Regions from separate parts of the Cryobacterium sp. TMS1-20-1 genome, predicted to be linked through region 3. Evidence: predicted binding sites of a transcription regulator. Region 3 holds the regulator's gene; each other region holds the start of a gene.
What was found. Region 3 encodes LexA, which represses DNA repair genes until DNA is damaged. Its sites were predicted from a motif close to TCGAACANNTGTTCGA; they were not measured.

Region 1: a site for LexA is predicted at 5,256-5,271, ahead of E3O45_RS08080 (Rv2578c family radical SAM protein). Genes of this name have one in related genera too.
Region 2: a site for LexA is predicted at 2,816-2,831, ahead of E3O45_RS01445 (HNH endonuclease signature motif containing protein). Genes of this name have one in related genera too.
Region 4: a site for LexA is predicted at 3,902-3,917, ahead of E3O45_RS06460 (HNH endonuclease signature motif containing protein). Genes of this name have one in related genera too.

The regions. Positions count from the first base shown of each region.
Region 1 covers NZ_SOGF01000037.1:37,361-44,469, reverse strand. The annotation lists gene E3O45_RS08115 (aspartate-semialdehyde dehydrogenase) at 1-170, shown strand, start outside; gene E3O45_RS08110 (hypothetical protein) at 376-837, shown strand; gene E3O45_RS08105 (malate:quinone oxidoreductase) at 834-2,312, shown strand; gene E3O45_RS08100 (hypothetical protein) at 2,507-2,815, shown strand; gene E3O45_RS08095 (hypothetical protein) at 3,008-3,289, opposite strand; gene E3O45_RS08090 (hypothetical protein) at 3,306-3,665, opposite strand; gene E3O45_RS08085 (DNA topoisomerase IB) at 3,755-4,984, opposite strand; gene E3O45_RS08080 (Rv2578c family radical SAM protein) at 5,280-6,470, shown strand; gene E3O45_RS08075 (sensor histidine kinase) at 6,540-7,109, shown strand, end outside.
Region 2 covers NZ_SOGF01000010.1:66,047-73,155, forward strand. The annotation lists gene E3O45_RS01435 (hypothetical protein) at 1-174, shown strand, start outside; gene E3O45_RS01440 (enoyl-CoA hydratase/isomerase family protein) at 171-917, shown strand; gene E3O45_RS01445 (HNH endonuclease signature motif containing protein) at 1,135-2,733, opposite strand; gene E3O45_RS01450 (hypothetical protein) at 3,081-3,566, shown strand; gene E3O45_RS01455 (DUF2079 domain-containing protein) at 3,829-5,214, opposite strand; gene E3O45_RS17375 (hypothetical protein) at 5,499-5,678, shown strand; gene moeB (molybdopterin-synthase adenylyltransferase MoeB) at 5,840-7,012, opposite strand; gene E3O45_RS01470 (thiazole synthase) at 7,009-7,109, opposite strand, start outside.
Region 3 covers NZ_SOGF01000025.1:27,583-34,691, reverse strand. The annotation lists gene metE (5-methyltetrahydropteroyltriglutamate--homocysteine S-methyltransferase) at 1-1,071, shown strand, start outside; gene lexA (transcriptional repressor LexA) at 1,179-1,883, opposite strand; gene E3O45_RS05600 (LysM peptidoglycan-binding domain-containing protein) at 2,174-2,587, shown strand; gene E3O45_RS05595 (histidinol-phosphate transaminase) at 2,619-3,743, shown strand; gene hisB (imidazoleglycerol-phosphate dehydratase HisB) at 3,753-4,376, shown strand; gene hisH (imidazole glycerol phosphate synthase subunit HisH) at 4,373-5,005, shown strand; gene priA (bifunctional 1-(5-phosphoribosyl)-5-((5-phosphoribosylamino)methylideneamino)imidazole-4-carboxamide isomerase/phosphoribosylanthranilate isomerase PriA) at 5,099-5,845, shown strand; gene E3O45_RS05575 (SseB family protein) at 5,845-6,684, shown strand; gene E3O45_RS05570 (ATP-dependent helicase) at 6,733-7,109, shown strand, end outside.
Region 4 covers NZ_SOGF01000027.1:855-7,963, reverse strand. The annotation lists gene E3O45_RS06485 (GntR family transcriptional regulator) at 1-357, shown strand, start outside; gene E3O45_RS06480 (ATP-binding cassette domain-containing protein) at 441-1,238, opposite strand; gene E3O45_RS06475 (ABC transporter permease) at 1,235-2,290, opposite strand; gene E3O45_RS06470 (sugar ABC transporter substrate-binding protein) at 2,287-3,246, opposite strand; tRNA gene E3O45_RS06465 (tRNA-Met) at 3,476-3,549, opposite strand; gene E3O45_RS06460 (HNH endonuclease signature motif containing protein) at 4,101-5,774, shown strand; gene E3O45_RS06455 (hypothetical protein) at 5,797-7,109, opposite strand, start outside.

The sequences.
Region 1 (7,109 bases), on a different contig from region 3:
CAGGGCAGGATGCGAGCTTCGTCGGCCGAATCCGTCAGGATGAAGGCGTAGCGGATGGCCGTGGCCTGGCCCTCTTCATCAGCAACGACAACCTGCGCAAGGGTGCGGCGCTGAACGCCGTACAGATCGCCGAGCTCATCGCTGCCGACCGCCTCGTGCCCCAAGCCTGACCCGCGAGCGCGCCGAGACGTTCCGGGCCCGGAACGGGGGCCCAGTCTAGAAACTGGGCCTAGGTTCACAGGGTGGGCCCGGCCCAATACGGCCCAGTACGGCCCAGTACGGCCCAATACCGGCGCCGCAAGCCCACACAATCACCCGCACCAATACCCCCGCTCCGGCCCTCCTCCGGGGGTAAGTTGCGTTGGCTTTGACTGAGTGAGCCGAAGAAAGATTTGGGGCGTGCTGCAGCGCGTCTCCTTCGGAGTATTCGGCATCCTGGGCCTCGTCTTTTTTCCCCTGGCCGTCGCCGGGGTACTCGAAGATCTGGGCAGCAGAATTGTGCCGGTGCGCACGGCCTCGACCTACTGGTCCCAGGTCGGCCTGCCCACACCGGGAGAAGGTCGCACCGCTATCCAAACTGCCGTCGGTACCCTGCTGGGAAGCTTCGTTTTGGCCCTCGTCGCTATCGTGCCGCGCACCATGTGGGACATGCGTCGCCGTATCAACGGGGTCGTGCTCGGCAGCAACATTCTCAGCGCCACCCGCCGACTCGATTCAGCGGCCGAAGTGGCCGAGGCCCTCTGCCATGCCACGGCCAGTGCGGTCGGTGTGGTGACCCGCACTGAGCGGAGGTCGGGTCAGGGGCATCCGCTTGCAGCGATACACTCGACAGTGTGAATTCTCAGGGAACTGTCGACGTTGTCCTCATTGGTGGCGGCATCATGAGTGCCACCCTCGGAACGCTCCTCAAGGAGCTGCAGCCCAACTGGCGCATCGAGGTGTACGAGCGCCTCGGTGAACTGGCCCAGGAGAGCTCGAACCCGTGGAACAACGCCGGCACCGGGCATGCCGGGCTGTGCGAACTCAACTACATGCCGCAGGCTGCAGACGGTTCGGTCACCGCCGACAAGGCCGTTGTGATCAACGAGCAGTTCCAGATCAGCCGGCAATTGTGGGCGCACCTCGTTTCTATTGGTGCCCTGCCGGAGCCTGAAAAGTTCATCAATTCCACGCCGCACATGACCTTCGTGCACGGCAAAGCCAACGTGGAGTACCTGCGCAAGCGGCACGCCGCACTCGTCACCGAACCGCTGTTTGCCGGCATGGAGTTCAGCGACAACGTCGAAAAGATCGGCACCTGGACCCCGCTGCTCACCCGCAAGCGTCCGGCTGGCCAGAAGATCGCCGCCACGCGCATCGCGAGCGGCACCGACGTCGACTTCGGCGCCCTCACCCGGTTCATGTTCGACAACCTCGAAAAGCAGGGGGTCAACATGCACATGAACGAGCAGGTCGTCGGCCTGGGGCACAAAGCGGATGGTTCGTGGAACCTCAAACTGCTGCGTCAGGTCGGGCAGACCCGCAGCACCATCAACGCGCGGTTCGTCTTCGTCGGCGCCGGCGGTGGCGCGCTCGCGCTGCTGCAGCAGAGCGGAATCCCTGAAATTCAGGGGTTCGGAGGCTTTCCGATCAGCGGCCAGTTTCTGCGCACGAACAACCCCAAGCTTGTCGCCCAGCACCAGGCCAAGGTTTACGGCAAGGCGGCCAAGGGTGCCCCGCCCATGTCGGTGCCGCACCTCGACACCCGCGTGGTCGATGGCGAAAAGTCGCTGCTGTTCGGCCCGTACGCCGGATTCAGCCCGAAGTTCCTGAAGACCAGCACCTGGTTCGACCTGCCGTTCTCCATTCGCCCGCACAACCTCGGGCCGATGCTCGCGGTCGCGCGTCACAACTTCGACCTGATGAAATACCTGATCGGCGAGGTGTTCGCCTCGCGCAACGCCAAGCTCAAGGCCCTGCGTGAGTTCATTCCCGCCGCAGATTCAAAGGACTGGGAGCTCATCACGGCCGGCCAGCGCGTGCAGGTCATGAAGAAGGATGCCAAGCTCGGCGGAGTGCTGCAGTTCGGCACCGAGGTCATCACCTCGTCCGACGGTTCGATCGCCGGACTGCTCGGTGCCTCGCCGGGAGCCTCGACGGCCGCGCCAATCATGGTGGACCTGCTGGCCCGCTGCTTCCCCGACCGCATCGAGGGCTGGAAGCCGCGCATCCGCCAGATGATTCCGAGCTACGGCACCCGCTTGTCCGACGACCCCGCAGCTGCCGCCGCGTCCCTCGCCGCCACCGCTGAGGTTCTGCACCTCAGCAACTAGCACCCTCGCGCGAAAGCGCAAAAAGTGCCCGATTGAACCCTTCAATCGGGCACTTTTTGCACTCTCGCGGCCTGGTAGATGGGCGTTTCGTGAGAGTCACGTAGGAGGGGGCCGTCAACCCCGTCAACCCCGTCAACCCCGTGAAGGAGTGAGTGGGGCTACCTGACGGTCCCAAAGCGGCCCGGAGGCGGCAAGTGAACCCGAACAATGGCGTTTCGGATGCGGAGAACCTGCGCGTATCGCAACTCGGCATCCTCCAGCTCACACCCACCGAATGGCTGGTTCGAGATCCCGCACTACCGGACGGCGACCCGGCCGCCCTGATGGGAATCATCGAACAAATCGGGGGTGCCTACGGAGTGACCAAGCTCGGCGTGCTCAACACGCGCTGGTTCTACTCCTCGTTCGACCGCGCCCAATCCAGCTTTCTGGTGCCGGGTGCGCCCGAGCCTCCCGCCACATTTGGGCCGACCGAGCCCGTGAGCTCACGCGTCACCGACTAGCGCGCCCGTCGCCGAGTCGGTCGCTCTGATACACCAGGCGTTTGGCCCGCAACGCGACCCGGTGCCCAACCACGAGCCTGGCCCCATATCAAGGACGGGACTGGGACTAATCACCGGCGCGGGCGCCCGGGAGACCACCCGGCCGGACACCCCTACCGGGACTCCAGCCGGGGCGTCGGCGTCGTGGAGGATTTACAGGTCGTGGCCGTCGGCATCCGGGGTCGGATTTGCCTTGCGCTCCTCCTTCTTAATGGATGCCTCGGCCTGGTCGAGCAGACCGCTCACCTTGGTCTGCGCGACGGTGGCGGCGTCGCGCGCGATGCCTTCGGCCTGCGAGATGACCTTCTGGGTGCCGGGGTCGCCCCACATTTGGCGGGCCTTTGCGGCGATGCGGTCGTAGGCCTGGCGACCGGCCTTGGATCCGAGTACGAAGCCGGTCGCGGTGCCGGCGAGAAACAGAAACTTGCCCTTCATGGGGGACTCCTTGGGGTTAGGCGGTTGGTTCGGCGAGGTTGGGGGCTTCTCCATCGATATCGTGGCCGACCAGATCGGGGTTCGATGGGTTGTCGGCGGGGTCGATATCGTCGAGGTTCGGTTCGTTGTCGGGCTCGACCGGGCTGGCTGTGGCGGCTTCTCCGGCCGCAGAGCCGTCATCGCTCGGTGCGGGGCCGCCGGGACCGGTCTCGGCGCTGGCGACCGGAACGGCCGCTACGGTGCTTTCATCAGTTGAGCCGGCATGTTCCTGCGCCGGGCCGTCGGGTCCAACGAGCTGGTCGGGGTTTGTGGGAGTATTGGGCGGCTCAGGAATGTCCAGGGGTGGTTCTTCAACGGGGTCAGAGTCGTGGGTCACGGGCATACCTTTCTTATAGACAGCGGCCGGATCAGCTGAGCGGCACTCAAGTTATACCGCGAACGTGCGACATTCTTAAGCGTCGTTTCTCAAACATCGTCACCAAGTACGAGCGTGCGCAGTGCCGTCTCTGCCGAGACGCGGCCGGCCGGGTCTATGGTCTCGCCGGCGCGAAACAGATCCACGATGCGCGGGTCGACGTAGCTCGTGCGGGCGATCGCGGGGGTGTTGCCGAGCACCGCGGCCGCCTGCCGCATCGCTTCGGCAATGGCACGGGTGTCGGCGCGACGGTTGCGCGACGCCGCCCGCGGTTGCCGTGAAGCGGATGCTGCCGGCACGGCCCCAACGCCGGTCGCCGTCGCTGTAGTGCTGGGTTTCGTGCCGGCTCCGGCGGCGCCGTCCCTTGCCCCCTTCCCGGCGGTGCCGGATTTTGTCCCGCTCCCGGCGGTGCTGGCCTTCGCCCTGCTCCCAGCGCTGCCCGATTTTGTCCCCGCGTCGCTGCTCGCCTCATCCTCGTGCGTGGTCATGCCAGCCGCCGCCCTCAGATTCTGCGCGAGGCTCTGGGCCAGACTTTGGGCCGCAGCGGCCGTGCCCCGCAGGGTACGAAAGTCCTTCGCGCTGAACTCGCCGCCGGTGCGTTCCTTGATGAACGAGTTGATATCGGCGGCCGAGAGAGCACTCTCCTCCCCGTCGACCACCCAGGACAGTAGCGGGGCAGCCGGGCGCTCGCGCAGGCGGGCACGCAGATAGGTCGCGAGGTCAGCATCCGTTATCACGCCTTGAAATTGTTGGCCACTCTTGGCGGGAAAGTCCAGCCGCACCACGTCTCCCCGCACCGACACGTGCGAGCAGAGCAGGGTGGAGAGCCCGTGGCTACCGTAGTCGTCGGCATAACGCTCGCTGCCGATGCGCAACGAGGCGAGGTCGAGCATGCGAAATGCCGCGGCGAGGGCCCGCGCGCGCGGCTCGCTGTCCCCGCGCAAATCCCGGGTCACCTGACCACGCACCCGGGGCAGGGAGGCGGCCAGCTCCAACGCGCGCTCAAACTTGAGGCGGTCCTTTTGTTCGCGCCAGGCCGGATGGTAGATGTACTGGCGGCGCCCGGCCGCATCGAGGCCGATCGCCTGGATGTGCCCGTTCGGGTGCGGCGAGATCCACACGTCGGTCCAGGCGGGCGGAATCGCTAGCTCCGTGAACCGCTGCCGCAGCTGCTTCTCGGTGACCTTCTGCCCGGCCGGGTCGCGGTAGCTGAAGCCCGTGCCCGCGCGCCGCCGGGAATACCCCGGCCGGGTCGGGTCGCTGCGCCGCAGCCGGGTCACGCGGGTGCCGTCGGTGTGCGCATGCTGAAACAGTAGTGCGAATCGCCCTCGTCAGCACGAAAGCGGATGCCGCTGCCCGCCCATCGCCTGCCCGCCACGCTCTCGCTGGGGCCCGCAGCGCTGGCCGAGCTCGCGGCACTCGTGGCACCCCTGCGTCGGGGTGCCCGCGTCTCGAACGAGTGCCGCGACGCGCGTCCGCGACCGTTTCGGCGCGACGCGAGCTGCGGCATCCGCTTCAGTGCGGTTTTTTCTGGCATCACTTGCACTTTCCTAGAACTTGTGTTCGACTATAGCCATGCGGTGGAGCTCACAGGAACTACAGACCGAACAGGTCGGCGCCCTGCCCGGACTCGCCCGCCTGAATAACCTCGTACGCAGCGTGCAGACGCCCGAGTTCGCCGGAATCACGTTCCACGAGATCCTGTGCAAGTCGGCGCTTAACCACGTACCCGGTCAGAGCGCGCTGCCGTACGGCTACACGATCAACCCTTATCGCGGATGCTCCCACGCCTGCACCTACTGCTTCGCCAGGCCGACCCACCAGTACCTCGACCTCGACGCCGGCAAAGACTTCGATAGCGAGATCATCGTCAAGGTCAACGTGGCCGAGGTGCTGCGCAAGGAACTCGGCAAGCCCACCTGGGGGAGGCATCCGGTGGCGCTCGGCACCAACACCGACCCATATCAGCGCGCCGAGGGACGCTATCGACTCATGCCCGGCATCATCGCAGCCCTCGCTGACAGCAAAACCCCCATCTCCATTCTTACCAAGGGCACACTGCTGCGCCGCGACCTGGACCTGCTCGTCGAAGCGAGTGAGCACGTTCCAGTCGACCTGGCCATGTCAATTGCCATCTATGACGATGAGTTGCAGCAATCCGTCGAGCCGGGAACTCCCACGACGAAGGCTCGCCTCGCCACTGTGACCGCGGTGCGCGAACGGGGACTCGACTGCGGCGTCTTTCTCATGCCCATTTTGCCGTTCCTCACCGACACCCGCGCGCACCTCGATGAGGCGCTGCGGCAGGCCAAGGCGGCCGGAGCCACGAGCGTGCTCTACTCCGGCCTCAACCTCAAGCCCGCCGTCAAGGACTGGTACCTGCGCTGGCTCGACCGCGAGCATCCCGAGCTGGTTGCCCGCTACCTCGAGTTCTACGCCGGCGGCCAATACGCGCCCAAGGAGTACCGCACCTGGCTCGCCGCGCGCATCAAGCCGCTCATTCGCGCGCACGGCCTCGAACGCGGCATCGTCGACCCCGCGACCGGCGGCCTCCGCTCCAGCGCTCTCCCGTCTTCCCCAGAACGGATGCCCGCCGCCCGCCGGACGCCCGCCTTCACCCCCGCCCGTTCACCGGGCCCGGGCCCGGAAACGGGGCCCATGATGGATCATGGGCCCCGTTCCCTAAGGTGGGCCGGGAGCACGGAGGCGCCCCGTTCCCTGATCGCCGCCGAACTCCCGCCCGACTTGGCCCCGACCCTGTTCTGACCCCATCACTGCCTTCCCCGCACCCAACCCCTACCCACCCCGATGGCATACTTACCTATTGGGGGAAATATGTCTCTAGGGTTACCCGGCCACCTGGTCCAGCGCACGCTCGCACGCGCCATCGCACGGGCCGCGCACTGGTTCGCGCTGACCTGCTTTAGCGCCGCGATCCTGTCAGTCAGTATCCTGAGCCTCAGTACCCCCGAACTCTGGATCACCATCGTGGTTGTGGCCGCCATGGCAGCCCCGCTCATCCTCTTCACCCGGCATCGGCGCATCCCGCTGGCCGTTGCCTATCTGCTCGTTGGAACCCTCGGCGTTTACGTCTTCACAGCCACCGTGCTCGGCGTACCCGACGTATTCCCCGCGTCGAATATGTTCCTCGTCGCCCTGCCGAAGATGGCCCTCGTCATGGTCGGCGGCGCGGGATCCACCGCCCTCGCCGGCGTGCTCTGGAGCACCGCGGCGTTTCTGCTCGCCGAGGCGGCTGCGCTCCTCGCCATCGTCGGCGCGACCGTGCCCTACCAGCCCTACCAGCCCGACCTGTTCACCCTTTCGACCTACCTCGTACTCGTCGGGGTTATGGTGCTCGCCGGAATCGACCGCCGCGCCAGCAACGCCGCCCAACCCGCCATCCAC
Region 2 (7,109 bases), on a different contig from region 3:
GCGGCGGCCGAACGCGGTGTGAGCGCTCAGGCGATTTACCTGCAGGTGCGGCGCGGCACCCTGGTTAGCCGCACGGTGACCCTGCCCGACGGCCGCAAGTACAAGCGGGTGTTCCCGGCCGGTACGACAGACCCCGATTCCAGCCCCGACCTCAACGGAGACGTCCCACAATGAACAGCATTCCCACTACTCTCACGATTGAGCATCGCGCCGACCGGGTGCACGTGCAGCTCGACCGGCCCGACGTGCGCAACGCCATCGACCAGACCATGATCGATGAGCTGCACGCAATTTGCGCTGAACTGGAGCAGCAGCCGCGTATCCTGATTATCAGCGGAGCGAACGGTGTCTTCGCCTCGGGTGCCGACATCGCCCAGCTGCGCGAACGGCGCCGCGACGACGCGTTGCTCGGCATCAACTCCGGGCTGTTCTCCCGCATTGCGAAGCTGCCGATGCCGGTGATCGCCGCGATCGACGGCTGGGCGCTCGGCGGCGGCGCCGAACTGGCCTATGCGGCTGACTTTCGCATTGCCTCCACGAGCGCCCGGATCGGCAATCCGGAGACAGCCCTCGGCATTCTGCCCGCTGCCGGTGCGCTTTGGCGACTGGCCGAGCTCGTCGGCGAGCCGGTGGCCAAGGAGATCATCCTGGCCGGACGCATTCTGAGCGCCCCCGAATGCCTTGCCGTGCATCTGGTCACCGAGGTGCACGACCCCGACGACCTGCTCGCTGCCGCCCACGCGCTGGCCGACCGCATCGCCGCGCAGGACCCGCTGGCGACCCGTCTGGCCAAGGAAGTTTTCCACGCTCCGCGGGCGGCGCATCCGCTCGTCGACAACGTTGCTCAGTCGATTCTGTTCGAATCCGAGGCCAAGTTCGCCCGAATGGATGCCTTCCTCGCCCGTCGCAAGCGCTAGCTGACGACCACGGCTAAAGCGGTGACAGTGCCGATAGCGATCGCAGCCCATTCCCTGAATACTCCCTCGTTGCGGCCACTATCGAATCGGGAGGCCACTCGCGTGCGGTTGCGACCCACTTGGATGTAGCCACGGCGAATTCAGGAAAGGGCCGGACTCGTTCAGCGCTGGACGCTGCGCCAACAGCACTGCTCCGCCACCTGGAACACACTTCAGCTCACGTGCTGGGACTGTCTTGGGACTGTCTCTTAAACGGTGGTTCCGGGCTGGGAGTGTTGGCCCGGTGGGTCTGGGCGGGTCGCCAGGTTTGGGACGGGTCCCACAGCAGTGGGCCGAGCACCTGGGGTCGGCCTTTGACCATGCGGATTTTCCACTCGTTTGTGTTGATGGTGTGGTGGTGGAACCAGCACAAGAGTGTTCCGTTTTCGATGTTGGTGGGGCCGCCCTGTTCCCAGGGGAGGACGTGGTGGACTTCGGTCCAGCGGGCGGGGATGGTGCAGCCGGGGATGATGCAGCCGCCGTCGCGGGCGGCAATTACCGCGCGCTGCTTGGCGGTGAAGCAGCGGATTTTGCTGCCGAGGTAGAGCACGTCGCGGTTCTCGCCGAAGAGGACCTGCTGGTAGCCGCCGGCGCAGATGAGTTCCTTCACCCGGCGAAACGACACGGGTGCTTCGATGCCGTCGATCCAGCCGACGCCGCGGCCCTGGTCGAGGTCGACGGCGTTGATGTGCACCATGACGGTGGGGGCGGCTCCGCCCATGGTTGGGGTTTTCGGGTCTCGTGCGGCCGCCTCGAGCACGGCGCGGAGGATATCGGCACGTTTCTCGCCCGCGGTGCGGCGGTCGCCGTCGAATCGGGGGTCGCCGGTGAATTGGTCGGCGCTGAATGGTCCCGTGCCGAAAGCGGCCGAGCCGGGGATGCTCTCCACCCCGTCGATACTGTCGATGCCGTCCAGCTCGGGCTTATTGCGGCTCTCGAGCAGTTCGGTGGGCACGAAGATGGGGCTGCGGGATCGGGCCGACAGGTAGGTGTCGAAGAGGGTGTCCATAACACCGCGGAGTTCGGGGGTGACGTCGGCGCGCAGCGGGTAGAGCCCGTTGCGGAGCAGACCGAACGTCAACGTGCTCTTCGCCTCCACGACATCGTCATTGGGGGCGGTGCCGTCGGGGTCGAGCCGGCCCTGCCATTCCATCGCTTGCGCCCGCAGGTAGTCGGGTGCGAAGCGGATGCCCGCGCCCGGCAGCCCCGCGGTTTCCGGAGTGATCGCTCCAGTCGCCGACGCGACCAGGGCGCGTTCGACCCGGTCAAGGTCGTCCGGACCGACCCGGCCCTGCAATGCGGTCAGGGTGGTGGCGATGATCTCCGCCGATTCCATCCCGAGGTCGCCGCTGACGAGCCCGTCGGCGATGACCGGGTACCGGGCGGGGACGGGCAGGCCAAGCGGAGTGCGCTCCACCGTGGTCTCGCCGAGCTTCAGGCGACGTTTGGCTTCACGGCCGGAGATGCCGGCGAGCTGGGTGATGAACTCGACCCGGTTGCGGCATCCGTTCCTGTAGGCCAACGAGCCGTTGCCGAGGTCAGTTTCGGCACGCGCACCAATGTCGGTGGTCGCCCGCAGCCTGGCCCCATCAACCTTGCGACCCAGCCTCTCCAGGGCTGCCAATACCGCGACCGCCTCGGAGTCGTCGAGCTGACCAAACCGCACCCCGTCCAACGCTCCCGCCAGAATCGCTCCGGCCTGGGCAATCACCGCCACCCGAGAACCTTCAGGCTCCGGGATCGAACCGGCTGCTGCTGGCGGGGCGGTGAGGGTCATGGCGTCGGCGCCTCCTTCATCCATAATTATATCCCGAAAAGCGCATTAACGCGAGGGAATCTCACTTTATTCTGACAAGGAATCAGAAATATTTTTGACTGGTCCAGTGCACCTGCCGATCATGTTGCGCCACTTGCGCTGGGCGATTCCCCGAGGCTGGAACTGGCCGCATAAGCGGGTGAATTGCTACGTCACTCGGCGGAGCAACCATTTACGCGCTTTCGCGACCTGGAGCTGGCAATCAGGCAGGTCGGAGCAACCGGCCCGTCCGTGATTGGACCGGATGAGTGCGACGGCGGACGTCTCGGCCCGCACGTGATCGGGGGAGCTCGAACGTTCCCGGGACCATGATGGTGACGAGTCCGGTCGTGGCCGTTATCGGCGGATTGGTCGTGCGGGGCGGGGTCGTCGCCGTGATCGCTCTGCTCGGTGATGACGCGCAAGACTCGTCAACAGCCGTCCTGATTGCGGTGATCCTCGGTGTGATTCTGATGTTCACACTGGGCTTTGTGCAGGTTCGAGTGAGCGTCGACAAACGCGGGCTGCGCGTGGTGTCGCGGCTCCTGGGCATCCGTTTGAAGCAGCTGCCGCTCGATCAGGTGGAATCAGCGTTCGCCGAGACCCTAAGCCCGCTGCGGTCGGGCGGCTGGGGCTACCGCCTGACGAGCGGGCGCACGGCCGTGGTGATGAGGGGCTGCCCGGGCCTCGTGGCCAACCAACGTCGCGGCACCCAGTTCGCCGTGACGGTCGACGACCCGGAAGCCGCAGCCGCGCTACTGACGGCACTCAGTGACGGGAATCCGCCCACAATCTGCAGGCGGGGCCCACCTTAGGGAAGTGGGCCCATGATCCATCATGGGCCCACTTTCCGGGCCCGGGCCCGGAAAGAAGTATGGGCCCCGAGATGGGTTACGGGTCCACCGTGCGAACTCGGGCCCAGTTTCAGAGCCGAGCCCGCGCTCCGGGCCCGGGCCCGGGACTGACGGGCCCCAAACAGACCAGGCCCCGAACTGACGGGCCCCAAACAGACCAGGCCCCGAACAGACGGGCCCCGAACAGACCAGGCCCCGAACAGGGTCGGCCACGCCAGCAGGCTCAGTGGGCGCGGGCGACCTCGTAGCCGCCGGCGGAGTAGATCGTGGTGAACACCACACCGCGGTGCAGGGCCTCGGCGACGACCTGCGCAGACGTCCATTCTCCGGGCAGGCCGCCCGCCGCAAGGTCGATCACCAGATAGTCGGGGAGCGGATTCTGGTTGCCGAGCCAGTAGACATCCGTTCGTTCCACCAGGTAATTCATCAGCCCGATATCAGATTCGACCCGGGCGCCGTCGGGCACAACGGAGAGGGCGGCCTGCGCGGAAGCGGCGCGATCCGTCGAAAAATTGGCCGACACATTCGTCAGCTTGAACAGCGGCAGCGTCGTCGCGAGCACCAGACCGGCGACGATCGAAACGGATGCCGCCCGCCGCCCGAAACCGCGCAGCCAGCCCCGCCGACTGATGCGCACGAGCACAATGCCATCGAGCGCGGCGGCAAACACGATGGGCATGAGCACGGCGCTGTACTGCCAGGTTGGACCCCAGTAGCCCGAGTTATCGGACAGAAACCGCCAGGCCAGCGTCGGCAGCAGCACGAGGGCGAGCGGCGAGCGCACCGCAATCACGCCGCCGACCACGAGAAGCAGCAGCAGCGTCACCCCCTTCTGCGGCTGCAGCAACGCGGCCGGATCGCTGAGAATAGCGGGCAGGTCGATGCTGCTCGAGTAGGCCCAGGCGCCGTTCGGATTGAGCAGCGGCAGAATCACGAGGCTCGCGAGCGCAAACCAGCCGATACCCCAGACGGCGAGCCACACTCCAAACGGATGCCGGCTGCGCACGGCCAGCACGATGCCGAGGGCGGCAACGGTGAGGCCGAGGTCCTCCTTGACGAACACGAGCGGCATCGCCCAGAGCAAGCAGGCCACCCACTTACGCAGCAGAAACGCGGTCAGTGACAGCGCGAGGAGCGGCACGGCGAACGCGATCTCGTGAAATTGCGCCTCTACCGCGCCCTGCAGGCCCCAGCTGAAGGCGAAAGCCAGCCCGAACAGCGTGCCGGTCACCGGCCCGAGCAATCGCATTGCGCCGTAGGTCAGGGCCGCAGCGGCGAGACCGAACAGCGCATTCTGCACGACCAGCAGCGTGAAGGCGTGCGGAAAGATCGCGAAAATCGGGGCGAGCAGCACCAGGAGCGGATGAAAGTGGTCACCCAGCAGATTGAATCCGTCGCCCTTGATCGTCACGATTGGAGCCTCGAGCGCGGCATACTGCCGGGCCAGCTGGGTGAAGATGCCGAGGTCCCAGGACGGAGCGGCGAAACTGCGCCACTGCAGCGCCGACAACACGGTGTACGCAGCGGTCGCCACGAGTCCGACGGCCGCGGGCAGCAGAATGGGCCGCCGCGTGCTTGGCCGAACCGGTCCCACGCGCGATCCCCTCATCCGTCAACGCTAACGCACCGGCACCCAGCACCGCCTTCTGCACCGCCTTCAGTACCGCACCAGGTCGGCGCCCACGTAGCGCCGTCAGCGCCGTCAGTACCGTCGCCCCCACCGGTGCCCGCGCGCCGATGGCAGCGACGCGGCGTCCAGACCGGGCCGGTGCGCACCGCAGCATCCGGGTAACTGAGGTTTTATCGCAGCACAGGACCTTTGGCACTGTTTCGGGGCCGGGGCGCGGAGCAGACTAAGGGCGTGCAGCCGACAACAACACCTCTGGAGATCGCATGACCATGACTTGCCCCTTCTGCCGGTCCCCAGCCCGGCTCAGCCCGAATCCGGCCCACGCCGAGCGCACCTCGCTCCCGATCTACCTGCTCAAATGCTCGGGATGCGACCACACCAGTGTGCGCGTCTCTCCGGATCTTGGCGCGTTCGCGTCCCGCGCCGCCTCGGTCAGCGCCTGAGGTTCTGACTCTCGCTGGGAACCCGATCCTCAGCGAGCGCGGCCGCACGCTGCCCCAAATCGTGCCTTCCCGGCCCCTACACCGGCGAGTGGCAAAGAAAACACCTCCGCATCCCCCTGCGAAGGTGTTTTCTTTGCGTTCGACCGCCCCGGTTGCTTCGTTCAGGTCGGCAGTACCGTCGCGATCTCCCGCACCCACGCGTCGATACCACCCTCGACCTGCCACACCCGGTCGTAGCCATGGCTATGCAGCTTGGCCAGAACGGCAGCCGAGCGGGCACCCGCCTTGCAGTGCACCACGATATCGCGGTCCCGCGAGAGAGACGAAAGTGCTTCCCCCGAGAGGATTCCGCCCTGCGGAATGAGCAGCGCCCCGGCAATATGCACGATGTCGAATTCCCCGGGTTCCCGCACGTCAATGAGGTCGAAGTCACGCGCGCCGCGCTTCCGGCTGTCGAGCATAGCCGCGAGTTCGTGCACGGAGATCGCGTCGTCAACGTGGTTCGATGCGGGCAATGTTTCGCAGAATACGTCGTAATCGATCAACTCGGTGACTGGTTTATTGGCGGGGTCGCGTGCAATGGCGAGTTCGCGCCACGACGCGTCAAACGCGTTGAAGAGCACGACCCGGCCCAGAAGCGTGCGGCCGACTCCGGAGATCAATTTCACGGCTTCGGCGACCATCGTTGAGCCGATCGTTCCGCAGAGCATCCCGAACACTCCGCCTTCTGCGCAGTTGGGCACGGAGCCCGCCGGTGGAGCTTCTGGATACAGGTCGCGGTAGGTGGGGCCATGCTCATTCCAGAACACGCTGACCTGCCCGTCGAAACGCAGGATGGATCCCCAGACACAGGGCTTGCCGAGCATCGCGGCGGCATCACTGACCAGATAGCGAGTGGCAAAATTATCGGCACCGTCAACGATCAGGTCGTACTGGGCGAATAAGTCCAGAGCGTTCGCCGAGTCAAGCCAAACATCGTGACGGTGAATCGACACGAGTGGGTTGAGCTGGGCTACCGCTGCGGCAGCGGACTCAAGTTTCGAGTGACCGAGGTCTGCAACGCCGTGGATAATTTGACGCTGCAGGTTGCTCAGGTCCACGGTGTCATTGTCGATAACACCCAGGGTGCCCACCCCCGCAGCCGCCAGGTAGAGCAGTACCGGCGAACCGAGACCGCCGGCGCCAATCACCAGCACCCGCGCATTCTTCAGCCGTCGTTGGCCGACAATACCCATTTCGGGAATGAGAATGTGGCGCGAGTACCGCTGGAGTTCCGCGGCAGTTAGCTCGTCGCCCGGTTCGACGAGCGGTGCTAAGAGTGGCACGTCACTCATAGGTCGGGCCTCCCGTTCATCGTCGATGAAGCCAAGGCGAGTTCACGCTTCGGAATCCGGCCAGCCTGGGACGCCAGCCGACCCGCAATCACCGCAT
Region 3 (7,109 bases):
GCCTACGCCGATCGCCTGACTGCTCAGAATGTTGCGCTGCAGCTGCCGTCGCTGCCCACGACCACGATCGGATCCTTCCCGCAGACCGCAGACATTCGCCGGGCACGCGCCCAGTTTCTCAAAGGAAACCTGCCAGCCGATGACTACCGCGACCTGATGCGCGCCGAGATCGGCCGCGTCGTCGCCCTGCAGGAAGAGATCGGACTCGACGTGCTCGTGCACGGGGAACCCGAGCGCAACGACATGGTGCAGTATTTTGCTGAGAACCTCGACGGGTTCACCGTGACCGAGAACGGCTGGGTGCAGTCCTACGGCAGCCGCTGCACCCGGCCATCCATTCTGTGGGGCGACGTCTCGCGCCCGGCCCCGATCACGGTGGACTGGTCGGTGTACACGCAGAGCCTGACAGCCAAGCCGGTCAAGGGCATGCTCACCGGACCGGTGACCATTCTGGCCTGGTCGTTCGTGCGTGACGACCAGCCGCTTGGCGAGACCGCTCGCCAGGTCGCCCTTGCCCTGCGCGATGAAATCGGCGACCTGGAAGCTGCGGGCATCAAGATCGTTCAGGTCGACGAGCCGGCCTTGCGGGAGCTGCTGCCGCTAAAGAAGAAGGACCACGCCGACTACCTGGACTGGTCGGTCGGCTCCTTTCGGCTGGCCACGGCCGGGGTCGCGGAAGCGACTCAAATTCACACGCACCTCTGCTACTCGGAGTTCGGCGTCGTCATCGAGGCTATCCGCAACCTCGACGCCGACGTCACGAGCATCGAAGCGGCCCGCTCGCGCATGGAGGTGGTCCAGCAGATTGAGGCCGGCGGGTTCAACCACGGCATCGGGGCCGGCATCTATGACATCCACTCGCCGCGAGTACCCAGTGTCGACGAGCTGACGACCCTGCTGGACACCGCCCTGGAATCCATCCCCGAACGCCAGGTCTGGGTGAACCCGGACTGCGGGCTCAAGACGCGTGGCTACGAGGAGACGGTGCAGTCCCTGCACAACATGCTGGCTGCGACCCGGGTGGTGCGCGATCGCCGCGCTGCCGATCTGAGAGCTAGCCTCACCCGGTAGCTCACTCGCGTACCTGGCGCCAGCCGGCAGTCTTCAGGCCCGATCACCGGTTAGTGGTCGGGCCTCGCGCCGTGCTTCTGTTCTCTTCTTTGCTTGAAGGTGACTCGCTAGACCGAGCGCAATACGGCGACGACCTTGCCGAGGATGTCGGCGTAGTCGCCGACGATGGGCTCGAAGTTACTGTTGCGCGGCAGCAGCCAGGTATGGCCGTCGCGCTTGCGCAGTACCTTCACGGTGGCCTCGTTGTCGAGCATGGCCGCCACGATTTCGCCGTTCTCCGCGGTCTTCTGCTGGCGAACGACAACCCAGTCACCGTCGCAGATCGCCGCATCGATCATCGACTCACCGACGACCTTGAGCATGAACAGCTCCCCCTGGCCGACGAGCTGGCGGGGGAGCGGGAAGATCTCGTCGATCTGCTGATCTGCCGTGATCGGAATGCCGGCAGCGATTCGACCGACGAGGGGAACCATCGCAGCGTCGCCGACCTGCACGCCCGGGTGAAAACTGTCCTGGTCGCCGGTTCCGACGTCTTCGGGCGCGCGTTGAATCTCGATGAGTACCTCGAGTGCGCGAGGACGATTCGGGTCACGACGCAGATAGCCGCTCAGCTCAAGCTGGTTGAGCTGGTGAGTCACGCTCGATAGCGAGGCGAGGCCGACGGCGTCACCGATCTCACGCATGCTCGGCGGGTAGCCGCGCGAGCTGACCGAACGCTGAATAACGTCGAGGATGGCGAGCTGGCGCGGGCTCAAACTCTTGCGGCGCCGAGTGCCGCCCTTGTCGCGGGTACCGCCGGTGCTTTGTGTCACGAGAAGCGCTCCTTGCGTCGGTCCCGCGCGGGTTAGAGGACGTCTCGCGGGAATGTCGGTGGTGTCTGGTTGAGTAGCAATCAAGCAATTGACCTATCGAAAGTTTATCCAGTTCTCGGCCTTGAAACAAACACTTATTCGAGTGTGTTGCGTGATTTTCCGGGCAGAGACGAGAAAAAGCTTGCATGTTCGATTGTTCGAAGTTATATTCGGAACATAGTTTCGTATTCGGTCCTCCCGGCCGAGGGCCGAATACGAGACTCGCAGCCCGCCTACCTTGGAGGTTTGACATGACCACAGCATTTGCTCCCGCAGTTTCTCTCCCGCCCGTCACACGTCTTCGCCTCACCCGGCGTGGGCGAGTCGTCTTCACCACGCTCGCCGCATTGCCGGTCGTTCTGGGCGCCCTTGTATTTGCCGTCAATGGGGGAGCGGTGGGCGCCTCTGGGGCCGCCACCGGCATCGATCTCGTGTCGTACACAACCGACTCCGGCATCGTGGCCACGTTGGCCTATTCACCGACCGACGTCGGTTCAGCCCGATTCATCACGGTCGAACCCGGCCAAACTCTCTGGAACCTTGCTGAAGAGAACTTTCCCGCCGCCGACCCGCGCGACGTTGTCGCCGATATCAAGCGCATCAACGCCCTGTCGGTGGAAACGCTGCAGCCGGGCCAGCGCCTGGAAATCCCCGCCAACTCCTAAGTAGTGATGGGCAGCAGTACGGGGCCCTAGCATGGAGAGGGTGACCAGTCTCGAAGATCTTCCCCTCCGCACCAACCTGCACGGCCTGACGCCCTACGGTGCTCCGCAACTGCATGTTCCAGTGGCCCTGAACGTGAACGAGAACACGCACCCCATTCCTGAAGCGGTGGCCCGCGACATCCTCGCCGGCCTGGCCGAGGCCATCCGCTCGGTGAATCGGTATCCCGATCGAGAGTTCACCGCCCTGCGCGAGGCGCTCGCCCGCTACCTCGGCGAAGGACTGACCGCCGAGAATATCTGGGCGGCCAACGGCTCCAACGAGGTGCTGCAACAAGTGCTGCAGGCTTTCGGCGGACCGGGACGCAGCCTGCTGGGCTTTGCCCCGACCTACTCGATGTACTCGATCCTCGCGTCGGGAACCGACACCACCTGGATTGCCGGTGCCCGCGACGCTGACTACGAGCTGTCGCCAGCGACCGCCGTGAGCGAGATCACGCGTACCAAGCCCGATATCGTCTTTCTCTGCTCGCCGAACAACCCCACCGGTACGCCGCTCTCCCTCGAGACCATCGCCGCTGCCTATGACGCGACCGACGGCATCGTCGTGGTCGATGAGGCCTACGCCGAATTCGCTCCGGTCGGCACCCCGAGCGCGCTCACCCTGCTGCCTGGCCGGGAACGCCTGCTCGTCTCCCGAACGATGAGCAAGGCCTTCGCGTTCGCCGGTGCCCGTGTGGGCTACCTGGCTGCCGATCCGGCCGTAACGGATGCCCTGCGTCTGGTTCGCTTGCCGTACCACCTCTCGGCCCTGACCCAGGCGGCCGCAAACGCGGCCCTGGCGCACAGCGTCGAGATGCTCGCGATGGTCGATGACATTCGTGGGCAGCGCGATCGACTCGTTGTCGAGCTTGCGGGCCTGGGCTATGCCCCGCACCGCAGCTGGAGCAACTTCGTACTGTTCGGGGGAGTAGCCGACCCGCACGAGACCTTCGAGGCGCTGCTGGCTGAGGGAATTCTCATTCGCGATGTGGGCATCGCCCACCACCTGCGCGTGACCGCCGGCACCGAACAGGAGACGACCCTGTTCCTCGACGCCATCGCCCGACTTGGTCGCAGTGGTGGCCCCGGTCAAATTGCGCCCGCCCAAGCCGAATAAACTAGGTCCATGAGCTCACCTGCTGACATTCCCGCACCCCGCGTCGCACACCTGCAACGGGAGACGAGTGAATCCAGCATCGACCTGTCTCTGAACCTTGATGGCACCGGCGTCAGTGACATCCGTACCTCGGTTCCGTTCTTCGACCACCTGCTGACGGCGTTCGCCAAACACTCCCTGACCGACCTCACGGTGCGCGCCTCCGGCGACATCGAAATCGACGTGCACCACACCATCGAAGACGTCGGAATCGTGCTCGGTCAGGCCATTCGTCAGTCCCTTGGTGACAAATCGGGCATCTCCCGTTACGGTGACGCTCTCGTGCCCCTCGACGAGGCGCTGGCCCAGGCCGTGGTCGACATCTCCGGCCGCCCCTACCTCGTGCACACGGGCGAACCGGCCGGTTTTGAATTTCACCTCATCGGCGGACATTTTACCGGCTCCATGGTGCGTCACGTCTTCGAAGCGATTACTTTTCACGCCTGCCTGACCGTGCACGTGACCCTGCTTGGCGGGCGCGATCCGCACCACATTGCCGAGGCTGAATTCAAGGCCTTCGCCCGCGCCTTCCGACTCGCCAAGGCCCTCGATCCGCTGGTGCACGGTATTCCGTCGACCAAGGGAGCCCTATGACGAAGGTTGTCGTCTTCGACTACGGAACCGGAAACGTGCACTCCGCGGTCAAGGCGCTCGAGTTGGCCGGCGCCGAGGTCACCCTCACGAGCGACCGCACGACTGCATTGGAGGCCGACGGTCTCGTCGTGCCCGGAGTTGGAGCGTTCAGCGCCGTGATGGCAGCGCTCAAGTCCGTTCGCGGTGACGACATCGTCGACCGTCGTCTGGCCGGCGGCCGCCCGGTGCTCGGAATTTGCGTCGGCATGCAGGTCATGTTCGAGCATGGAGTGGAACGTGGCGTGGACACCGAGGGGCTCGGCGAATGGCCGGGAACGGTCACCGAGCTTCCCGCGAAGATCCTTCCGCACACGGGCTGGAACACCGTCACGAGCGCACCGAACTCTGAATTGTTCCGAGGCATCGAAGACGAGCGGTTCTACTTCGTGCACTCCTATGCCGCGCAATCCTGGACGCTTGAGGTCATGCCGCCGTTCCCAGAGCCCCGGCTGACCTGGGCCGATCATGGGGCGCCGTTCCTGGCCGCGATCGAGAACGGACCGCTCAGCGCCACCCAGTTTCACCCGGAGAAATCGGGGGAGGCAGGCATCCGCTTGTTGAAGAACTGGATCGGCACGCTGCACCGTTAGCCCGGCGAGCCTAGACTTCACAGTCCCATCCGCATCACAGCCACAGCCCCTGCAATTGGTCGCACAGCGCGACCGCACCAATCAAGGACACCAATGAGTGAGTTCAACAAGACACCGAGGCTCGTCCTCCTGCCCGCCGTCGATGTGGCCGGCGGCAAGGCGGTTCGCCTGACCCAGGGCGAGGCCGGCACGGAAACGAACTACGGTGACCCCGTCGACGCCGCGGCCGACTGGGCCAGGCAAGGTGCTGAGTGGATTCACCTCGTCGACCTCGACGCGGCCTTCGGCCGTGGCAGCAACACGGGTGTGATCAAGAAGGTCATTCGTCAGGTCAAGGGCGTGAACATCGAGCTCTCCGGCGGTATCCGCGATGACGAATCGCTCGAAGCGGCACTGACCACCGGCGTTAAACGCATCAACCTCGGCACCGCAGCGCTGGAAAACCCGGAGTGGGCGGCGAGCGTCATCGCACAATACGGTGAGGCCGTTGCCGTTGGCCTTGATGTACGCGGAACCACCCTGGCCGCGCGTGGCTGGACCAAAGATGGCGGGGACCTCTGGCAGGTCCTCGAACGGCTCGAAACAGCCGGGTGTGCCCGCTATGTGGTGACCGACGTCACCAAGGACGGCACTCTGCAGGGCCCGAACATTGACCTGCTGCGTCAGGTACTCGACCGCACGCGCAAGCCGGTCATTGCCTCCGGCGGCATTTCGAGCCTTGATGACATTCAAGCGTTGCGCAAGCTTGTGCCGCTGGGGCTTGAGGGTGCCATCGTGGGCAAGGCGCTCTACGCCGGCGCGTTCACGCTGGCCGAGGCCCTGGACGTCGCGGGGGACTAATGGCTCGGGCGCGAAACCTCGGCTCAACGGGAGACCCCTCGGGGCAGCCGGGCTCAGGACGACCTGGCGACGGGAATGAGTCAGCCAACACGGCCGACTCGGCCGGCCAGCCGTGGGCCGGACGGGAATTCGAGGCCAACCTCGACGCCGGTGATGACGGGGCCGCGCCCGCCGCCCTTGCCGCGGCGCTTGCCCGTTTTCAAGCTCGAGAGGCCGGCGAAGAAAGCGTCATCGATGCTATTCGCGGATCTCGCCTGCTCATTCCGCTGGTGACCAAGCTCGGCGAGGCCGCCGTGAACGCGCGCGGGCAGACCATCGATAAAACCCAGGAACTATCGATCATCACGGTTGAAGGGCCGGACGGCCGTACCGTGCTCCCAGTCTTCTCGTCGACCGCTGCCATGGCGGCGTGGAACCCCCTCGCAAGGCCCGTACCAGCGGATGCCGTGCGCGTCGCCCTGGCCGCCGCGCAGGAAGACACCGACCTCGTCGTGCTCGACCCGACATCCCCCGGGGAATTCATCATTCGGCGACCGGCGCTTTGGGCGATCGCCCAGTCGCTGCCGTGGACTCCGAGTTACGCGAGCCACTTCATCGCCGACGCTTTCACCGCATCAATCGCCACGGAACTCTCGGTGCTCTCGGTTCAGCTCATGGCGGGCGACCCGCTGGCGCAGCTCAAAGGTCCCGAACTCGTGGTCCAACTGGAATTGGTCGACGGCCTCACCCAGTCGGACCTTGACGCGATTCTGAGCCGCCTCGGCACCCGGTGGTCGGAGAGCGAGATCATCACGACCGGCGTGGATTCGCTGCGCGTCAAGCTCGTCGCCTCCGCGTAGGTTTCCGGGTGAAATCCGAATGTCGGTGGGGTGAGCGACAATAACGGTATGAGCGACGTTCTGGAACGATTCTCCCCGGCCGCTCGGGCCTGGTTCACCGAGGCTTTCGCGGCACCGACAGCAGCGCAGCTGGGAGCATGGGAGGCCATTTCGTTGGGTTCGCACGCCCTTGTGGTGGCTCCGACCGGGTCGGGCAAGACCCTCGCCGCGTTCCTGTGGGCCATTGACCGGCTGGCCACCGAGTCGGCCGCACCGGCCGCACCGGCCGTGCCCGCCGCTTCCACGCCCATCACTCGCGTGCCCGCCGCTTCCACGCCCATCACTCGCGTGCCCGCCGCTTCCACGCCCATCACTCGCGTGCCCGCCGCTTCCACGCCCAACACTCGCGTGCCCGCCGCTTCCACGCCCATCACTCGCGTGCTGTA
Region 4 (7,109 bases), on a different contig from region 3:
GAGGGCAGTCCCACCCTGTACATTCGGCGCGTGCGCCTGGCCGATGACGTGCCGGTCGCCGTGATGGAAAACTGGCTCCCCGAGGAATTCATCGGAATCGAACCCAACGATCTCGTCGCGCACGGGCTCTACCAGGTGCTGCGTTCGCGCGGAGTGACGATGCGGGTCGCCCGCCAGCACATCGGAGCACGCAAATCCACCAACGAGGAGTCCGTGCTGCTGGAGATCGAGAAGAATGCGGCGCTACTCACGATGGACCGCACGGCCTTCGACAACTCCGGATGCGCGGTCGAGTTCGGCCAGCACTGCTACCGCCCCGACCTGTACTCCTTCGAAGTGACGCTGGTCGAGAAGTAGCAGTCCTGCCAAAAGCATCAAAAAAGTCTGGCCGCCTAACCCCGAAGGGTCAGACGGCCAGACTTATTTGTAGATCCAGCGGGTTAGGCGCGAGCGAGTTCGTGGGCGAGAGCGTCGAGTTCCGCTCCCCCGGCCATGAGCTTGGTCATCTCTTCGATCGTGATCTCGCTCTTCTTGAAACCGCCGAGGCTGGTTCCACGCTTCAGCAGCAGAAACCGGTCGCCGAGCGGGTAGGCGTGGTGCGGGTTGTGCGTAATGAAGACCACGCCGAGGCCGCGATCGCGGGCCTGAGCGATGTATTTCAGCACGACACCGGCCTGTTTGACTCCCAGAGCAGAGGTCGGCTCGTCGAGGATGACAACCTTCGCGCCGAAATACACGGCTCGGGCGATGGCCACCGACTGGCGTTCACCGCCCGACAGGGTGCCGATCGGCTGGTCGACATCGCGCAGGTCGATGCCCATCTTGGCGAGTTCTTCCTTGGTGATCCGGCGCATCCCCTTGACGTCCAGCTGGCTGAACGGGCCGAACCCGCGCGTCAGTTCGGAGCCGAGAAAGAAGTTGCGCCACACCGGCATCAGCGGAACCACGGCGAGGTCCTGATACACCGTGGCTATCCCCAGGTCCAGTGCCTCGCGCGGGCTGCCGAAGGTGCGCTCGACACCGTAGGCGAGAAGCTTGCCGTGGGTGTGCGCGTGCGCCCCGGAGAGGATCTTGATGAAGGTCGACTTGCCGGCACCGTTGTCCCCCAGCACACAGAGCACCTCACCTGCTCCAACCGAGGCCGATACTCCCTGCAGCGCCAGAATCGAACCATACGTCTTGCCGATATCCCGAACCTCAAGAATGGGCGGGGCAGCGGATGTGTCTCCCGGCGTCATGAGCGAACTCCTGCCTGGCGGCGTACATAAAGGTTGACGAGCACGGCCAGCAGCAGCATGCCACCGAGGAATGCTTTGAGCCAGTTGTTATCCCACTGGGCGAAGACGATGCCCTGCAGGGTCATGCCGTAGATGAGAGCGCCGAGCGCCGCACCGATGGCCGATCCGTAGCCGCCGGTCAGCAGGCATCCGCCGACCACAGCGCAGATGATGTAGATGAATTCCTGGCCGATTCCGGTCGTGGCCTGCACCGTCGAGACATCGAACAGCTGGAGCATTCCGACGAGCCAGCCCGCACCGGCGGTGGTCATGAACAGGCCCATTTTGACCTTCATGACCGGCACGCCCACCTGGCGTGAGCTTTCGATCTGGCCACCGACCGCGAAGATCCAGTTTCCGGATCGAGTACGCAGCAGAATCCAGGTGGCGAGAGCGGTTATCGCGATCCACCAGACGATGGAGATCTTCACGTCCATGCCGAACAATGCGAACGAGGAGCCGAAGAACACCTTGACAGCATCGAAGCCGGGAACGTCGCTCATGCCCTGAATCGACACCGTGCCGGTGATGATCTTGGTGACCGCGAGGTTCACTCCCTGCAGAATGAAGAAGGTGGCGAGGGTGACGATGAAGCTCGGCAGCCCGGTCTTCATCACCACGAAGGCGTTCGCCGCGCCGATGGCCAGGGCCATCGCCAGGGCAATCACGAGGGCGAGCCAGATAGTGACGCCCCACTCGGTTGTGACGATTCCGACGATCAGTCCGGTCGTACCGACCATGGCACCGGCGGAGAGGTCGAACTCTCCGCCGATCATGAGCAGGGCAACCGCGACGGCCATGATGCCGAACAGCGATGCCGAGTAGAGCCAGGTGGCCACGCCGGCAGGCGTCAGAAACGCCTGCGTCGAGACCGAGAAGAAGATAAAGATGGCGAGGGCGGCCACTGCTGCGCCGACCTCGGGTCGGCGCAGCAGCGTGATGATGAGACCGGCTGGCTTGAGCCTTTCATCGATCATCCGTTCATCAGTCACCGCGGGTGCGGTACGGGTCATCGCGTTCCATTCTTCGCGAACTTCGCGACCTCGGCTGCGTTGTCTTTCGTGACGAAGCCGGGGCCGGAGTAGACCGGCAGACCGCCGCCGACAACATCGCCGTTGCGAGCCTGCAGGGTGAGGAAGGTCACCGGGAGGTAGCCCTGGGAGTAGGGCTGCTGGTCGACGGCGAACAGGATCTTGTCGTCGAGTATCAACTGGGTGACGTCGGAAGACACATCAAAGGTCGCCAGTTGCGCCGTGCTGGCGGCTTCCTCGATGGCCTGGCTGGCCGCGACGGCGATGCCCGGGTTCAGGGTGAGCACGCCATCGATGGACGAGTCGGCCAGAAGGCTGCTCTTGATGGTGTTCTGAGCGTCCGCGATGTTCGTGACGTCAACCTGAACGTTGGTGACCGTGCCGCCGAGGGTGTCAGCTGCTCCATCGCAGCGTTCTTCCAGCCCGGTGTTGCCGGCCTCGTGAATGACGCAGATGACGTTGCTGACACTAGCTTCGGCGAGCTGCTCGCCCGCGCCCTGGCCGGCGATGAACTCACTCTGACCGATGTGGGTCTGGGCACCGAATTCCTTGGACTGATCAACGCCGGAGTTGATGGTGATCACCGGGATGCCAGCGGCGACCGCCTTTTCAACCGCATTCCGAACGCCGTCGGGGTTGGCCATCGAGACGATGAGGCCATCCGGATTCGTGGCGATGGCTGCAGCGATCAACTGGCTCTGCTTCACCGGGTCGCCATCGCCCTGGTACGTGACGGTAACCCCGAGGTCGGTGCCGGCCTGCTCCGCGCCGCTCTTGACGACGTCCCAGAAGGTGTCGCCCGGTGTTCCGTGCGTGACGACGGCGATGACAATCTCCGCGGATGCGGCGGTCGTCGTGTCTGCCGAATTGGCCGTGCATCCTGCCAGCGCCAGGGGAATGACGATGAGCGCGGCGAGCCAGTTTCTGTTCTTCTTCATGTCTGCAACCTTCGTTGCATCAATTGTCGCCTGTCCAGCGTGAAATCGACGTACGCGATCCAAATCGCAGTCACGCGCCCGATTCGCTCCCGACCTTCTCATCTTGCCCAAAAGTGATCTCGCCACGACCTGGATCGAGCCTGTCGAGACTTCGATTAGCAAAAGTCAGGCGCCCAGCGGACGGAAGGTACAAAAAAGCCCCCGGAACCAAGGGTTCCGGGGGCATCTGTTGCGGGGGCAGGATTTGAACCTACGACCTCTGGGTTATGAGCCCAGCGAGCTACCGAACTGCTCCACCCCGCGCTACAAGTACAAATTTAGCACACCCTGAAAGCTCGGTCGACCACTTGTGGCGATATTGCCAATTGGGCACCGAAAATGGTTTCCTCTACTGGCATCAAACACCATCAAGCAGGACAGCCGCAAGGGATCGCCATTCTCCGTGCCAACAGGTGTTCAGGTATGGACAGCTGCTCTAACCCGGTGAAGTCGGAAACGATTCACGGGAAGACCGCGGCCTTCCACCTTGCCGCTGCACGCCACGGGTCTGCGGCGTTCCCAGCGCACCACTTCCGGGCGTCTCAGCGCTCCCGAAGTGTGGCGTGGAATGCATTACTCCGCAGTGTTGGCCATATAAACAAACAGTGTAAAAGTTTCACTTATATATTCGATTTACTATCAACTTGACCACCCGCCTCAGATGATGGCCGCCAGTAAACTCCCGCTCATTCAATGGTGAATCACGTAGAACTGCGAATCAAACCTCTGGAGTTTGAAATTTCTCCGCATAAATAAAAAATGAGTTGCTCTCGCTTTTGTGTTCGATTCAGAGTAGAATCATTGCGAAGGAGGCAATGGCGCCCATGTTCATGGAAAACACCGGTGAGGCCAGTTCGAATGCTGTCATTGTGGCGGTCGGGCAGGCTCGGGAGATTCTCCTGAAAGCGTTGAGTTCGGTATCGTTCGGGTCGCTGGGTGATGAAGAATCCTTGAGCATATTGCTCGCCCTCGAGAGCGTCGGCCGGGTTGTTGATGGTGCCCGGGTGCTGTCCACGACGGATGTGCTGCGCCGCTCCGAATACCTTGATGTGTCCGTTGCCAAGACTGCTGCGGCAAAGACGGCCGATCAGACCGAGATAGAAGCGGCTGGCGCGGTGTCTCTGGCACGTCGGCTCGGCTGCCGAAGCGGCCTCGTGCTGGTGTCCACCCTGGCGCGGTTGTCCCGCAGTGAGGTGCGGCAGCGCGCGTCGCTCGGCAAGAATGCCGGCGAGCGGATGCTGCTCGGCCGGCCCCTCGCACCGACCTACCCCGTGGTGGGTGAGGCGTTGCAGGGTGGGGAGCTCGGAGTGGAGCAAGCCCGCGTCATCGTGTCCGTGCTCGACGGCCTGCGCGCCTCGGTGCTGGTGGATGACCTCGACCGCGTCGAGCGCTCCCTGGTAGCGAGCGGGTCCGGCACCATTACCCCGGAGACCGAGGGACTGCCCGGTGCCGGTATCGCATTTGCGCCGGAGTTACTCCGGCAGCAGGGCATCGCGTGGCAGGCGCGCCTCGCGCCCGACGGGTGCGCTCCGGGCGAGGCCACGGCGGAACGGCGTAGCTGGTTCGCCTTCGGTGGACTGAATAACGGCGGCTACAGCCTGAACGGCTGGCTGACCACCCTCGACCGCGCCATCATCGGCACCGTCTTCGACGCGTACCTCTTCTCCGCTGCAGCCAACCCCGTTCCCGGCGCGGTACCCCGAGCCACGGTCGCCTTCCACAAGACCGAACCGTGCGAACTCTCCGATGCGGACAGCACGCACAACGATGAAACCGACGGCATCACGGACAGCGATGATAATGACAGCAAAGCAAGCACCAGCATTGATAGCAGCGCCAGCGACGTCCTCGCGATTGGCGCCAACGATGACCGTGGCGCGCAGGCCTCGAACGACGTCCCGGTCGAGCACTGCGAAAGCGGCGAGCAGACCGGGGGCCAGCACGGGCAGGCCGACGACGAGAACGGCCCGATCGGCCACGAACAGGGCTACGACGAGCGGACCGGAGCAAACGCGGGCCAGGCCCTCAGCCCCTGCCCGCAGGAACCCGCCGATACCCGCTCGATCAGTGAGAAGCAGGCCGGGATCCTCCGCGCGGTGTTCGAAGCGGCCGCCCGGCAGCCGGGCACCCCAACGATGGGCGGCGCGGCACCGACGGTACTCGTGCACATCAATATCAACGACCTCCTCGCCGGCCGCGGCGCAGGCTGGATCGACGGCATCGACGGACCCCTCACCGTGAAACAAGTCGATGAGCTGCTCTGCGCCGGCGGGTATCAGCCCGTGTTGTTCGGCCACAAGGGTCAGGTTTTGCACCTCGGCGACAGCAACCGGTTCTTCACCGCTAGTCAGCGCCGCGCATTGGCCGCCCGCGACGGCGGCTGCGTCATCCCCGGCTGCACCGTGCCACCGCAGCTAACCCAAGCGCACCACGTCGTGCCCTGGCGCAAGGGCGGCCTCACCAACATCGACAACGGCACAAGTTGTTAATCCATCCTCTCAAGTCCAGCGCCTATGGGTGGGAGCCCATCCACGTGTACGCGTCGGCTACCGTAATTTGTCCTCGCGCCGAACGCAGCCAAGCCCGACATTCTGAGGCTCGGGTGCTCCCAGGCTCGATCGACTGAGAAAGGACGTACAGCGCGCTTGTATCGAGGGCAATTCCATTGTGCGTCACGAGCGTCTGAATGTCATCCGCGCGATAGAGGTCGCCCCGAGTGAGCGGGTCGCGGTGAAACAGTTGATTGACGATCACCCACATGCTTGGCTCACGCTCACGCTCACGCTCACGCTCACGCTTGTCGGCGACCAGATACTTCATGATGTATCCCAAGATCGTCGCGAGCTTGGACCCGGGGGCGCCTTTTGAGACTCCTGTGACGTCCGCGATCGCGACCCACCCCGGTGCGTCTGTGTCGCGTATACGAAAGTCTTCCCGGCGCTCTCTTGGATCCCAAACAAGATCCATGTCTTCGACCTTGAAACCGAGTTGCTCAAGGGCAATGCGCGCCGCGTCCTGAAGCTCGTCGTCCTGACCGTTCAGCAGATGCTTCGGCCCGCTACTCGCAATCGCGTGCTCGGCCTCTAGTGCCGTTGCTGCCACACTCCGCTGAGCTTCATACCTGCTCAACGCCTCAGCCTGCTCGGCGTCGAGTTTTTCCAACTGCTCTCGCGCCAGCCGTTCTTTGCGAGTGTCCCAGTCGGGGTTGCTCTGCCAAGTTTGGACGCTGGGAAACCTGCGGCGGTCCTTTAGGTGCCACTCAACGAGGGCGATGTCGAACCAATTTTCAAGGGACTTCGCGTCGTCGGGAAGTAACCAGACGGCAGCACCACCCGGACGCTCGTAGCTGCCAGCGAGGTATATATCGCCTGGTCCAGCGAGAAATGGTCTGAAGTTGAGTACAGCTGGAGCGAGCTGCTCTCCGTCCACTTGTATACCGAACTGCCGTAAGCGAGCCTCGGCGCTTGGCACGAGGGTCGACTTCACGAGATCTTGGATTGCTTCCGGAAGCGCCTGGATGCGTCTGAGCTGGTGGCCGGGGACTGAATCCACCCGACGCAACGCACGACTACTGTCCGCCATGCCGTCCTCAATGTTGAATTCGAAAAATCGGCTTCCGGCCTGCCCATTCCCTGGCCTGAATGTGCGGAAGATGAAAAGGTGGTCGGGTACCCGATCCCACAAACTGGCATCCAGACCCCAATCCGTTGTGCGAATGGTGGTGTACGCCTGATCGGTGACCAAGACATCCCATTCGGACGGGTCGACCTCTAACAGCGCGTTGACCCGTCTGTATGTTCCGCAACGTGCCGACAGCCAGGCGA